Regions from separate parts of the Enterocloster citroniae genome, predicted to be linked through region 1. Evidence: riboswitches for the same ligand, from Rfam matches in the RefSeq annotation. Region 1 holds a riboswitch; each other region holds the start of a gene.
The links. Region 1 has a riboswitch for thiamine pyrophosphate ahead of thiC (phosphomethylpyrimidine synthase ThiC). Riboswitches for the same ligand answer to the same signal wherever they lie in the genome.
Positions count from the first base shown of each region.

Region 2: linked by a shared signal. The riboswitch ahead of ABID13_RS13050 (thiamine-binding protein) and the one ahead of thiC (phosphomethylpyrimidine synthase ThiC) in region 1 are both predicted to bind thiamine pyrophosphate.
Region 3: linked by a shared signal. The riboswitch ahead of thiW (energy coupling factor transporter S component ThiW) and the one ahead of thiC (phosphomethylpyrimidine synthase ThiC) in region 1 are both predicted to bind thiamine pyrophosphate.

Region 1 covers NZ_JBEPLZ010000003.1:133,627-136,907, reverse strand. The annotation lists gene thiC (phosphomethylpyrimidine synthase ThiC) at 10-1,317, opposite strand; TPP riboswitch at 1,426-1,535, opposite strand; gene ABID13_RS04685 (winged helix-turn-helix transcriptional regulator) at 1,630-1,995, opposite strand; gene ABID13_RS04680 (DUF2156 domain-containing protein) at 2,181-3,218, shown strand.
Region 2 covers NZ_JBEPLZ010000008.1:128,838-132,118, forward strand. The annotation lists gene ABID13_RS13040 (ABC transporter substrate-binding protein) at 1-1,028, opposite strand, end outside; gene ABID13_RS13045 (ABC transporter permease) at 1,098-1,859, opposite strand; gene ABID13_RS13050 (thiamine-binding protein) at 1,828-2,124, opposite strand; TPP riboswitch at 2,214-2,323, opposite strand; gene ABID13_RS13055 (collagen-like protein) at 2,392-3,281, opposite strand, start outside.
Region 3 covers NZ_JBEPLZ010000006.1:70,944-74,224, forward strand. The annotation lists gene thiM (hydroxyethylthiazole kinase) at 1-708, opposite strand, end outside; gene thiW (energy coupling factor transporter S component ThiW) at 791-1,327, opposite strand; TPP riboswitch at 1,441-1,550, opposite strand; gene ABID13_RS09740 (Cof-type HAD-IIB family hydrolase) at 1,608-2,459, opposite strand; gene ABID13_RS09745 (glycerophosphodiester phosphodiesterase) at 2,473-3,207, opposite strand; gene ABID13_RS09750 (ABC transporter substrate-binding protein) at 3,257-3,281, opposite strand, start outside.

The DNA.
Region 1 (3,281 bases):
AAATGATCATCATTCATCAAATATACTGACAATCTCCCCATTGAGTATCCGGTTCATATTCTTAACCGCACAAAAGTTGCCGCACATAGAGCATGTATCTTCCTTTTCCGGTTTTGCGGATTCCCTGTAGCTCCTGGCCTTTTCAGGATCCAGGGACAATTCAAACATCCGCTCCCAGTCCAGATTCTTGCGGGCAGTGCTCATCTCATGATCCCACTGGGCAGCTCCCTTGATCCCCTTTGCAATATCCGCCGCATGGGCCGCGATCCTGGATGCAATGATTCCCTCCTTTACATCATTTACATCCGGCAGCCTCAAGTGCTCTGCCGGAGTCACATAGCAGAGAAAGGATGCGCCGCTGGCCGCTGCCAGGGCTCCCCCAATGGCTGCTGTTATATGGTCATATCCAGGGGCAATATCTGTTACCAGGGGGCCCAGTACATAGAACGGCGCTCCCTTGCAGATGGTCTGCTGTATCTTCATATTGGCCTCGATCTGGTTTAACGGCATATGTCCCGGTCCTTCGATTATAATCTGAACATTCTTATCCCACGCCCTCTGCGTAAGCTCACCCAGCGTTACCAGTTCCTCTATCTGTGAAATGTCCGAGGCATCAGCGATACATCCCGGACGGCAGGCATCTCCCAGGCTCAGGGTCACATCATATTCCTGGCAGATATCCAGTATCTCGTCAAAATGCTCATAAAAGGGATTCTCCTGTCCGGTCATCTCCATCCATGCAAAGATGATGGAACCTCCCCTGGACACGATATTAGTCAGACGCTTTGCCTTCTTAAACCGACCTGCCGTTCTCCTGTTGATCCCAATATGGATGGTCTGGAAATCCACGCCGTCCTCCGCATGCATTTTTACAATATCGATCCATTCCCGGGATGTGATATCCTTTAAGGGCTTATGGTAATATACCACCGCATCATAGATGGGAACCGTGCCGATCATGGCCGGGCATTCCCTGGTCAGTTTCTTCCTGAAGGTACGGGTATCCCCAAAAGAACTGAGATCCATAATAGACTCTGCCCCCATCCGCACTGCGTCATTTACCTTTTCCAGTTCCATGTTGAGATCCATGCAGTCCCTGGATGTGCCCAGATTAACATTGATCTTTGTTTTCAGCATGGAGCCGATCCCATTTGCCTCCAGGCATTGGTGGCGTTTATTGGCGGGAATGGCCACTTTGCCTTCCGCCACCAGCTTCATCAGCTCTGCAATATCAAACTTCTCCTTTTCAGCCACCTTTTTTAATTCCTTTGTCAGGATGCCCCTTCTGGCTGCATCCATCTGCGTTGTGTAGTTCATGATTCTCCTCCTTATTTTCTTTTGTGGAAAATAAAAATGGCCCGCTCCGTTAAGGAATGGGCCATGAATCACTCATGCTGTACAGCAACCTCGCATATTCCGCGCGATTCCTGTATGTTCCATATTTCCCTACGTTGGCATTATCCAAATCAGGTATAATAGGTCGAAGTTCGATTACTTCCTCTCAGCCTGCGCTACAAGCTCCCTGTTGTAATTGTATCGGACGTGTACATTGGATACCGGGTCCAAATTTATATATCCTTTACCAGTTTATTCGGTAATTCCCTATCTGTCAACCCCTTTTTTCACACCTCAGGCTTCAGATTCACCCGTGTTTCTCCGGGAGGGCAGACGGTGCTTATCCCCCCATGCACACATCATATCCAGAATGGGGATCAGTGACCTTCCCCGCTCTGTCAGGCTGTATTCCACTTTCGGCGGGATCTGGGGATACTCCTCCCTGTGTACCAGCTGGTCGCTCTCCAGTTCCTTCAGGGTGACGCTCAGTGTCTTATATGATATCTCACCAATATACTTTTTCATCTCATTAAAGCGCACCACACCAAATTCCATTAAAGTGTAGAGGATCGTCATCTTATATTTTCCATTGATCAGAGACAGGGTATAGCTGAAACCAGTGTCTCCCAGACATGCCTGGGATATACGGCATTTTTCCATTTCACACTCTCCTCTAGGTAAGTATATAACTTTTAGTTTAGTATCTAACTTTAAAGTTAGTATCTCACCTGAATGTTCGTACTTGCTTTTTATAATGGTACTGTTAAAATTATAATATGTTGTAATGGAAAAGTCAATGGACCATAAGGCAGATGATTCCAGTATTAACACTAAAAAGGAGATTTATGAATACAGTACAATCTAAAAAGCACACCACGACACAGGCGGACATGCACGACACACAAAGCAGACAATACACGGTTTCAGGAAATACGGCTCTTTCTAAGGAATGGGAACTGAATATTCCCAGCATCATCCATACCAGTCCTTTGGAATTCAGGAAACTGACCATACATGACCGCACCTGGGCTGCTCCCATTCTGGCAGCGGAAGACAGTCTGGCATCCGATGGATGCTTTGGGACCTTCTTTCTTTGGGGCAGCGCATATGGAATGACGGCAGCCAGGATCGACAACAGGATGATCCCAAAGTATAGCACAAAGGAGGGGCTGTTCTTTTCCTTTCCAGCGGGCAGCGGTCCCCTCAAACCGGCAATCCTTCAGATGAAACGGTTGTCAGAACAGCAGGGACAGCCCCTTTTGATCAGGGGCATGACCGAAGAGCAGAAAAACCGCCTGGAAAAAGAGTTCCCGGCCCAGTTCACCTTTGAGGAGGTTCGCAGCAGTGCGGATTATATTTACGAAGCAGAAGTCCTTGCAGGGCTGGGCGGCAAAAAACTGCACAATAAGCGCAACCACTGCAACCGGTTTGAACAGGAGTGCCCGGACTGGCGCTTTGAACAGCTCGGCAAAGAACATGCCAAATCCTGCCTTGATCTGCTAAACAGCTGGGAAGAAGATCACAGTGGGCAGGAAGGCGGTATGGCCGAGGCGGAAAAAGAAGCCATTCTGACAGCCTTTAAGCATTACGACCAGCTGGGGCTGGAAGGCGGCGTCATCTATGGCGGGGACCGTCTGCTGGCATTTACACTGGGGGAGCCTGTTGGCAGGAACGGGTTTGATGTAAGGTTTGAAAAAGCCGACATCTCAGTCCACGGCACATACCAGATGATCAACCGGGAATTTGTCCGCCATCTTCTTAAGACCCATCCGGGGCTTCGCTATATCAACCGGGAAGAAGATATGGGCATGGAAAACCTGAGAAAGGCAAAGGAGTCCTATTATCCGGCCTTTATGCTGAATAAATATGCGGCCCGCTGGTAATCAGCGGACCGCCCTCCGGGGCCCATTGAACCAACTGCGCCCTTTGCCAGCCCGTTTGATCAT
Region 2 (3,281 bases), on a different contig from region 1:
TACCCATTCCACCGGTCCGGTGAAATATACCCCCACCGCTCCGCATCTGCCTGGTACTGATCCGCCAGGTAGATCTGGCTTGCCTTTACAAGTTCAGGATCCAGCTCAGGGGCGGCCTTGCAGAGAATGTCCGCAGCTTCCTCAGGTTCCTTAACGGCATCCTGATAACCTTTACTCACCGCTTCCATGAACGCCCTGACCGTATCAGGTTCTTGTTCCAGGAAATCATTATTGGCAATGATGACCGGGGTATAAAAATCAAATACAGGATTCAGGTCCGCAAATGCAAAATAATCCGTTTCCAACCCCTCGATCTCTGTCTTTACGCCGGCCCACGCATAGAAGATCCAGATAGCGTCCACTGATTTTGTCTTAAGGGCCGTAACCTCGTCTGTTACCATACTGGGAATCAGCTGTACTTTGCTGAAATCACCGCCGTCCACCTCCATCACGTCCTGGATGGTGGCTTTTTCTATGGGCAGATCCCATGTGGCATATTTCATGCCTTCCAGCCCTTTGGGCCTGTCCATCCCTTCCCCCTTGCGGGAAATGATGCCGGATGTGTTGTGCTGGATAACAGCTGCCACCGCAGTCACGGGCAGCCGGGTATCCCCTGAAAACGCAGGCGCCAGGCTGTCCTGGAAGGACATTGCAAACTGTGCCTTGCCTGAGGCAACCAAAACCTCAGCTCCGTTTTCCGGCGGCTGCACAATGCTTACCTCCAGTCCTGCATCTTTAAAATATCCTTTTTCCTCCGCCACATAAATTCCTGTGTGGTTGGTATTAGGCGTCCAGTCCAGTACAAAGGTGATCTCCTTTGGCGGACCCTCCGCCTGCCCGGACGTCTCCTCTCCTGCCTGATCTTTATCCGGTGCCGCTTCCTGCCCGGATGGCGCCGCTTCCTGTCCTGATGAGGCTGCCTCCTGTCCGGGTGACGTCTTCTCCTGACCGGACGGGGCCGCGCATCCTGACAGCATGATTACAAGCACAGCCGCCCCAAGGACTCCTGCGTATCTTTTTTTCTTCATATTCTCCTCCTGAATCCTACTGTGTGCTCTCGAAGATTCCGAAAGTACACTACTCTATCCAACTAATTCTTAACGTTTTTCCCAGGGCATGCACTTTTTCTGAAGCAGCTCCACCAGCCACATAAGCAGCAGGCTGATCATTGAAATAAGAAAGATCACTGCAAACATTTTATCAAATGAAAATGCCTTTCTGACCCGTGTCATGTACACGCCCAGTCCGCCGAATCCCCCCAGCCATTCTGAGATCACGGCGCCTACCACTGCATAGGATGCTGAAATCCTGAGACTGGAAAAAAACTGGTTCAGCGCTCCGGGAAGCTTAAGGTAACGGAATATCTGCATACGGCCCGCCCCCATTGCCCGAAGAAGGTTCACTGCGTCCGGATCAGCGGACTTAAAACCTGTGAGAAGTCCCACGGTGATAGGAAAAAACGTTGTGATGACAATAAGTATGACTTTGGGCGTCATCTCATACCCGAACCACAGCACTAAAAGCGGAGCCATGGCCACAGCCGGAACCGTCTGGGTCAGGACGATCAGGGGATAGAATGCCTTATATGCCTGCTCAAACCGGTCCATCAGTACTGCGGCAAAAAATCCGGTTGCAATTCCAAATCCAAGGCCCAGGGCTGCCTCCGTCAAAGTAATCCTGGCATTGTCCATCAGAGCAGGAAACTCGCTCACAAAGGTACGCGCCACATGGACAGGCGAGGGCAGCATAAAGCCCTCTATGATTCCCATGGACACGGCAGCCTGCCACAATATGAGTATGGTGACAATGGCCGAACAGGACCAGAATTTACCTGTGGTGTTTTGTAACTTTCTTTTCAATGGTAAGCACATCTCCTTCAGGGCGGTAGGATACCTTGATATATGCCGCCACGGATGGCGCACCTGCCCTGACGGCAATGTGCTGGCACTCTTTCACAATATCCATAAGCTGGTCATAGTCGCCTTCAATGGCCGTCTCAAACGGTCCTACATAATAGTTTAACCCGGTGCTTTTGATATAATCAATGACCTGGTCCACAATGCGGATCAGCTCCTCATCGTTCTCTGCTTCCGGTAATGTCTGAATTGCTACACTTGCGTTCATAATTCTCTCCTTTTCTCTTATTGTCCCATAGGATGCTCCAACAGAACAGAATATAAAAATCCCGCCAGGACAATCCTGGCGGGACATCACAGACATGGTCTGAATACTCCCTACGCTGGCATTATCCAGATCAGGTGTCAGGGTTCGGAAACCTAAGTCCCATCTCAGCCAAGCAAGCCCAGCACCCCTCTTGATTTTCTTGCTTCAGTATACTACCCGTGATATTAAAAGTCAATATATGCCATTTAATATATTATATCCCCGCTTTTATCTCCTCAGTTTGAAGATCACCATGGTCAGTGATCCCTCCGGGCCGGGAAGAGGACTGTTATAGGTCAAAGTAAATGTGGTCTCCTCCGGAACTGCAATGATAAAGGAGACAGATCCCACCGCACTGGACCGTCCTTCCCCGGTCATGAAATAGATCCCATATTCAATATGAGGTCCGCCGTTATAGGACGGCGTGATCTGCATATATGTCTTTTCAGAATACAGTACGGTCACCTCATAAAAAATGGAGTAATATCCTGGCTGGAGAGTGATATGGGTGGGATCGGTCAGCACAATATTACCTGTGTCGTCCGCCACGCCAATTCCCATGGGTATCTGCTGTGCATTGACATACAGTGCCGCAAAATTGATAAAGGAAGCAAATATGTCGTTGGGTACCACACCGGTGGGGCCGGTAGGACCGGTGACACCAGTAGCGCCTGCAGGTCCGGTGGCTCCTGTTGGGCCTGTTATTCCCGCAGGACCTGTATCTCCCTGATTTCCCTGAGGGCCGGCAGGTCCCTGAGGGCCGGTGGCTCCCGATGGTCCCTGGGGGCCGGTGATCCCCGGGTTTCCCTGTGGTCCCGCAGGCCCCTGGAGTCCCTGAGGGCCGGTGGGACCGGCCGCCCCCTGAGGGCCGGTGGCTCCCGTGTTCCCCTGGGGGCCGGCAGGTCCCTGGGCGCCTATGGGTCCCATAACCCCGGTACTGCCGGTAGCGCCTGTTGCCCCTGTTGCTCCCTGGGCGCCGGTGGGTCCAACCTCACCTCTGAACCCCATGGGTCCCTGAAGGCCCTGGGGGCCGGTAACTCCCTGAGGCCCGGCTGCTCCCTGGGGGCCGGTGGCTCCCTGAGGCCCGGCTGCTCCCCGGGGGCCGGTGGCTCCCTGAG
Region 3 (3,281 bases), on a different contig from region 1:
CTCGGCCGGGCCTCCATCCTCAACCGGGTCTCCGCCCTCAGCCGGGCCCTTGTCCTCATACCTGGCCGCCACGGCACAGAACGCGCCCATGACGCCGTCCAGCATGCACCCGCTCCCCGTGATACGCGCCATCCAGGGATGTCCGTTCCTTACAGTCACCACCTGGTGCTGACCGGCCACAACATCCACGCTTCCGGTCATTACAACCACTGCGCCGGTGCGGCGTCCCAGGGACAGGGCTGATGAGACCTGTCCGTCCATGACGGAATCTGTACAGGAATCCACACCGCATACATTTCCGCGGTCCATTCCCCCAAACGCCTGGTCCAGTGCACAGATCTCGGATGCATTTCCTCTGATGACGCATACAGGCACCTGCCTTAAGATCCTTAAAGCAGATGCCCGGCGAAACCCGGATGCGGTAACACCCACGGGATCCAGGATAATGGGATGCCCCAGTGACGCCGCCCTTTTTCCGGCCAGGATCATGGCATCCACCCGTTCTTCCTCCAGGGTCCCCATGTTCAGCACAAGCCCCTGACAGATGGTGGTTACGTCCTCCACCTCCCTGATCCCCTGAGCCATGATCGGCGAACCGCCCACAGCCAGTATCATATTAGCCACATCCCCGGCTGTCACATAATTGGTAATGCAGTGGATCCGCGGGGCGGTATTTCTGATCTCTTTTATCCATTCTCTATGTATCATGACGCTGTATCCATTTCCTCACTGGTGTCTGTATCCTCACCGTTATCTGTTTCTCCACCGGTGTCCGTATCTCCACCGGTATTTATTTTCCCACTGCCTTAGACGGCTGGATATCCGTATCCAGCAAATGCTTCATATATTTAAATGCCCCGGACTTGCACAGCACCCCGATTAAAAATGCCGCGATCACAGTGCCGCACAGCGTGCTCATCAGAAACGGCATCACATAGGCGAATATGGCTGCTTCTTTGCCCATGACCATGGTTGCCACGGGGTAGCACAGGATACCGCCCACGATACCGGTGCCAAAAACTTCTCCCGCATAGGCCAGCATCAGTTTACCGGAATACCGGTACGCCAGGCCGCAGATCAGGGCTCCTATCATGCTTCCCGGAAATGCCAAAAGGCTTCCCGTGCCCATAAGGTTGCGTATCAGCGAGGTGCAGAATGCCATGGCCACACCGTACCCCGGGCCGAGGAACACGCCTGCAACCACATTTGCCAGGTGCTGGATGGGAAAACATTTGGACGCTCCGATAGGGATCGCAAAACTGGACAGTGACACTGCCAAAGCCACCAGCATGGCGCTTACCGCCAACTTTTTAACACTCATTTTCATACTTATTTCCTCCATTATCTTATGGTGTACTCGATCCTGGATATTCTGACCGCTTCTGGATATGAAAAACAAAAGGCCCATACCCCGTGGGATATGAACCATGATATACAATCAATTAACCGGCGCATATTTCCCTACGTTGGCATTACCCAAATCAGGTACAATAGGTCGAAGTTCGATTACTTCCTCTCAGCCTGCTTTACAAGCTCCCTGTTGTCAATAAGCATAGCACTGGTTATTTGCTTTGTCAATGCATTGGGTCAATTTTGCTCATGTTCCGTCACGCCCTGCCGGCCTCCTTGTACAGGACCAGATTCTCAATAGCATAGGCCACCCCGTCCTGTGCATTGGTACGGGTCTGGCATTTGGCTGTATTTTTTATGCGTTCCATGGCATTTCCCATAGCAACCGTATATTTCAGATTCATGGAAAGCATGGAATAGTCGTTTTCACTGTCACCTATGGCCATGACCTGGTCCAGCCGTATATTCTTCATGGATGCATAGGCGGCCAGGGCCTTGCCCTTCTGGGCCTCAATATGGGTCAGTTCCAGGTTGGTGATAAAGGATGAGGCCACTGCCAGATCTTCCACTGCCTTAAGCCGCTCCTTTACCTGTTCCAGAACCTGGCGGGATTCATGGATCACGGATATCTTATAGAACTCCAATCCCCTGCAAAGCAGTTCACCGGGCGGTATCAGCGTAAATCTCCGTCTTATATTCTCATAGGAGTATTCCGCCATGGGAAGAAGGATATCGCGCTCAAAACATTCCCTGAACTCCTCCTCACCGGCAATGGTGCAGCTCCCCCTGTCTGTCATAAAATCAAAGATAACATCCTCGTTCCGGCAGCATTCCAGTATATGTTCCACCTGGGACCGGGCAAGCTCCTGTTTATGGATCAGCCGTCCTTTCCAGTCATAGACAGATGCCCCGTTCATGCATACGACCGCTGCCTTCAGCCCGGCTTCCTCCAAAGGCAGCAGGGCATCCGCATAGCTTCTGCCCGTACATACCAACAGCTCTACGCCTGCATTTTGCATACACCGGATCACATGGGCATTGCGCACGGATATATGCCCATCCGGGCCCAGCAGAGTGCCGTCCATATCAACTGCCACTAATTTTACCATTCAACCAATCCTTTCACCCCATCCGGTCAACCACGGACCGGCACAAATCGGGTTTATTTGTAATAATGGCCTCTATGCCCTGTTTTACCAGCATTTCCATATGGGGTTCTTCATTGACGGTCCACACATGGAGCCCTAACTCCCAGGCCATGGCAGCGGGGACCAGATCCTTATCCTGCATATGGTACAAGGCAGGGTGGAGGGCATTTACATGGACCCTGTTCCTTCCATAGGAGGCCACGTCCAGCCAGCCGTCCGAATACAGCAGGCCGGTATATACAGAGGGGTCCAATTCCCTGAGCCTAACAAGGCTTGGATGGTAGAAGGAGGAGTAAATGATCCTGTCCTTCATCCCCATCTCAGCGGCCAGTGAAAGCGCCTCTTCTTCAATCCCTTCATACCGGACGATCCCTGTTTTCAGTTCCACATTGATGACCAGCCCCGTGGGTTTTAAAAGTTCATAGACCTCCCTTAAGGTAGGGATGGAAGCTTGGCGGTACTCCGGAAACAGTTTGTTAAAATGCAGTTTTTTCAGCTGGCTCAGGGTGTGATCCTTAATATAACCAAATCCGTCACTCACCCTGTCTATGGTCTCATCATGGGCTACTACCAGCTGATGGTCCCGGGTCAGCTGCACATCCAGCTCCACCCCGTCCGCCCCCTGCTCTGCTGCCAGCGAAAATGCCTCCAATGTGTTTTCCGGCGCATAGGCGGATGCGCCCCTGTGGGCCCAAACCTGTGTTTTCATATTTCCAAACCCCTTTCATCCATGTGACCGCGTCACAATACAACTATTATCACTCATTTAGCAGATTATATTCC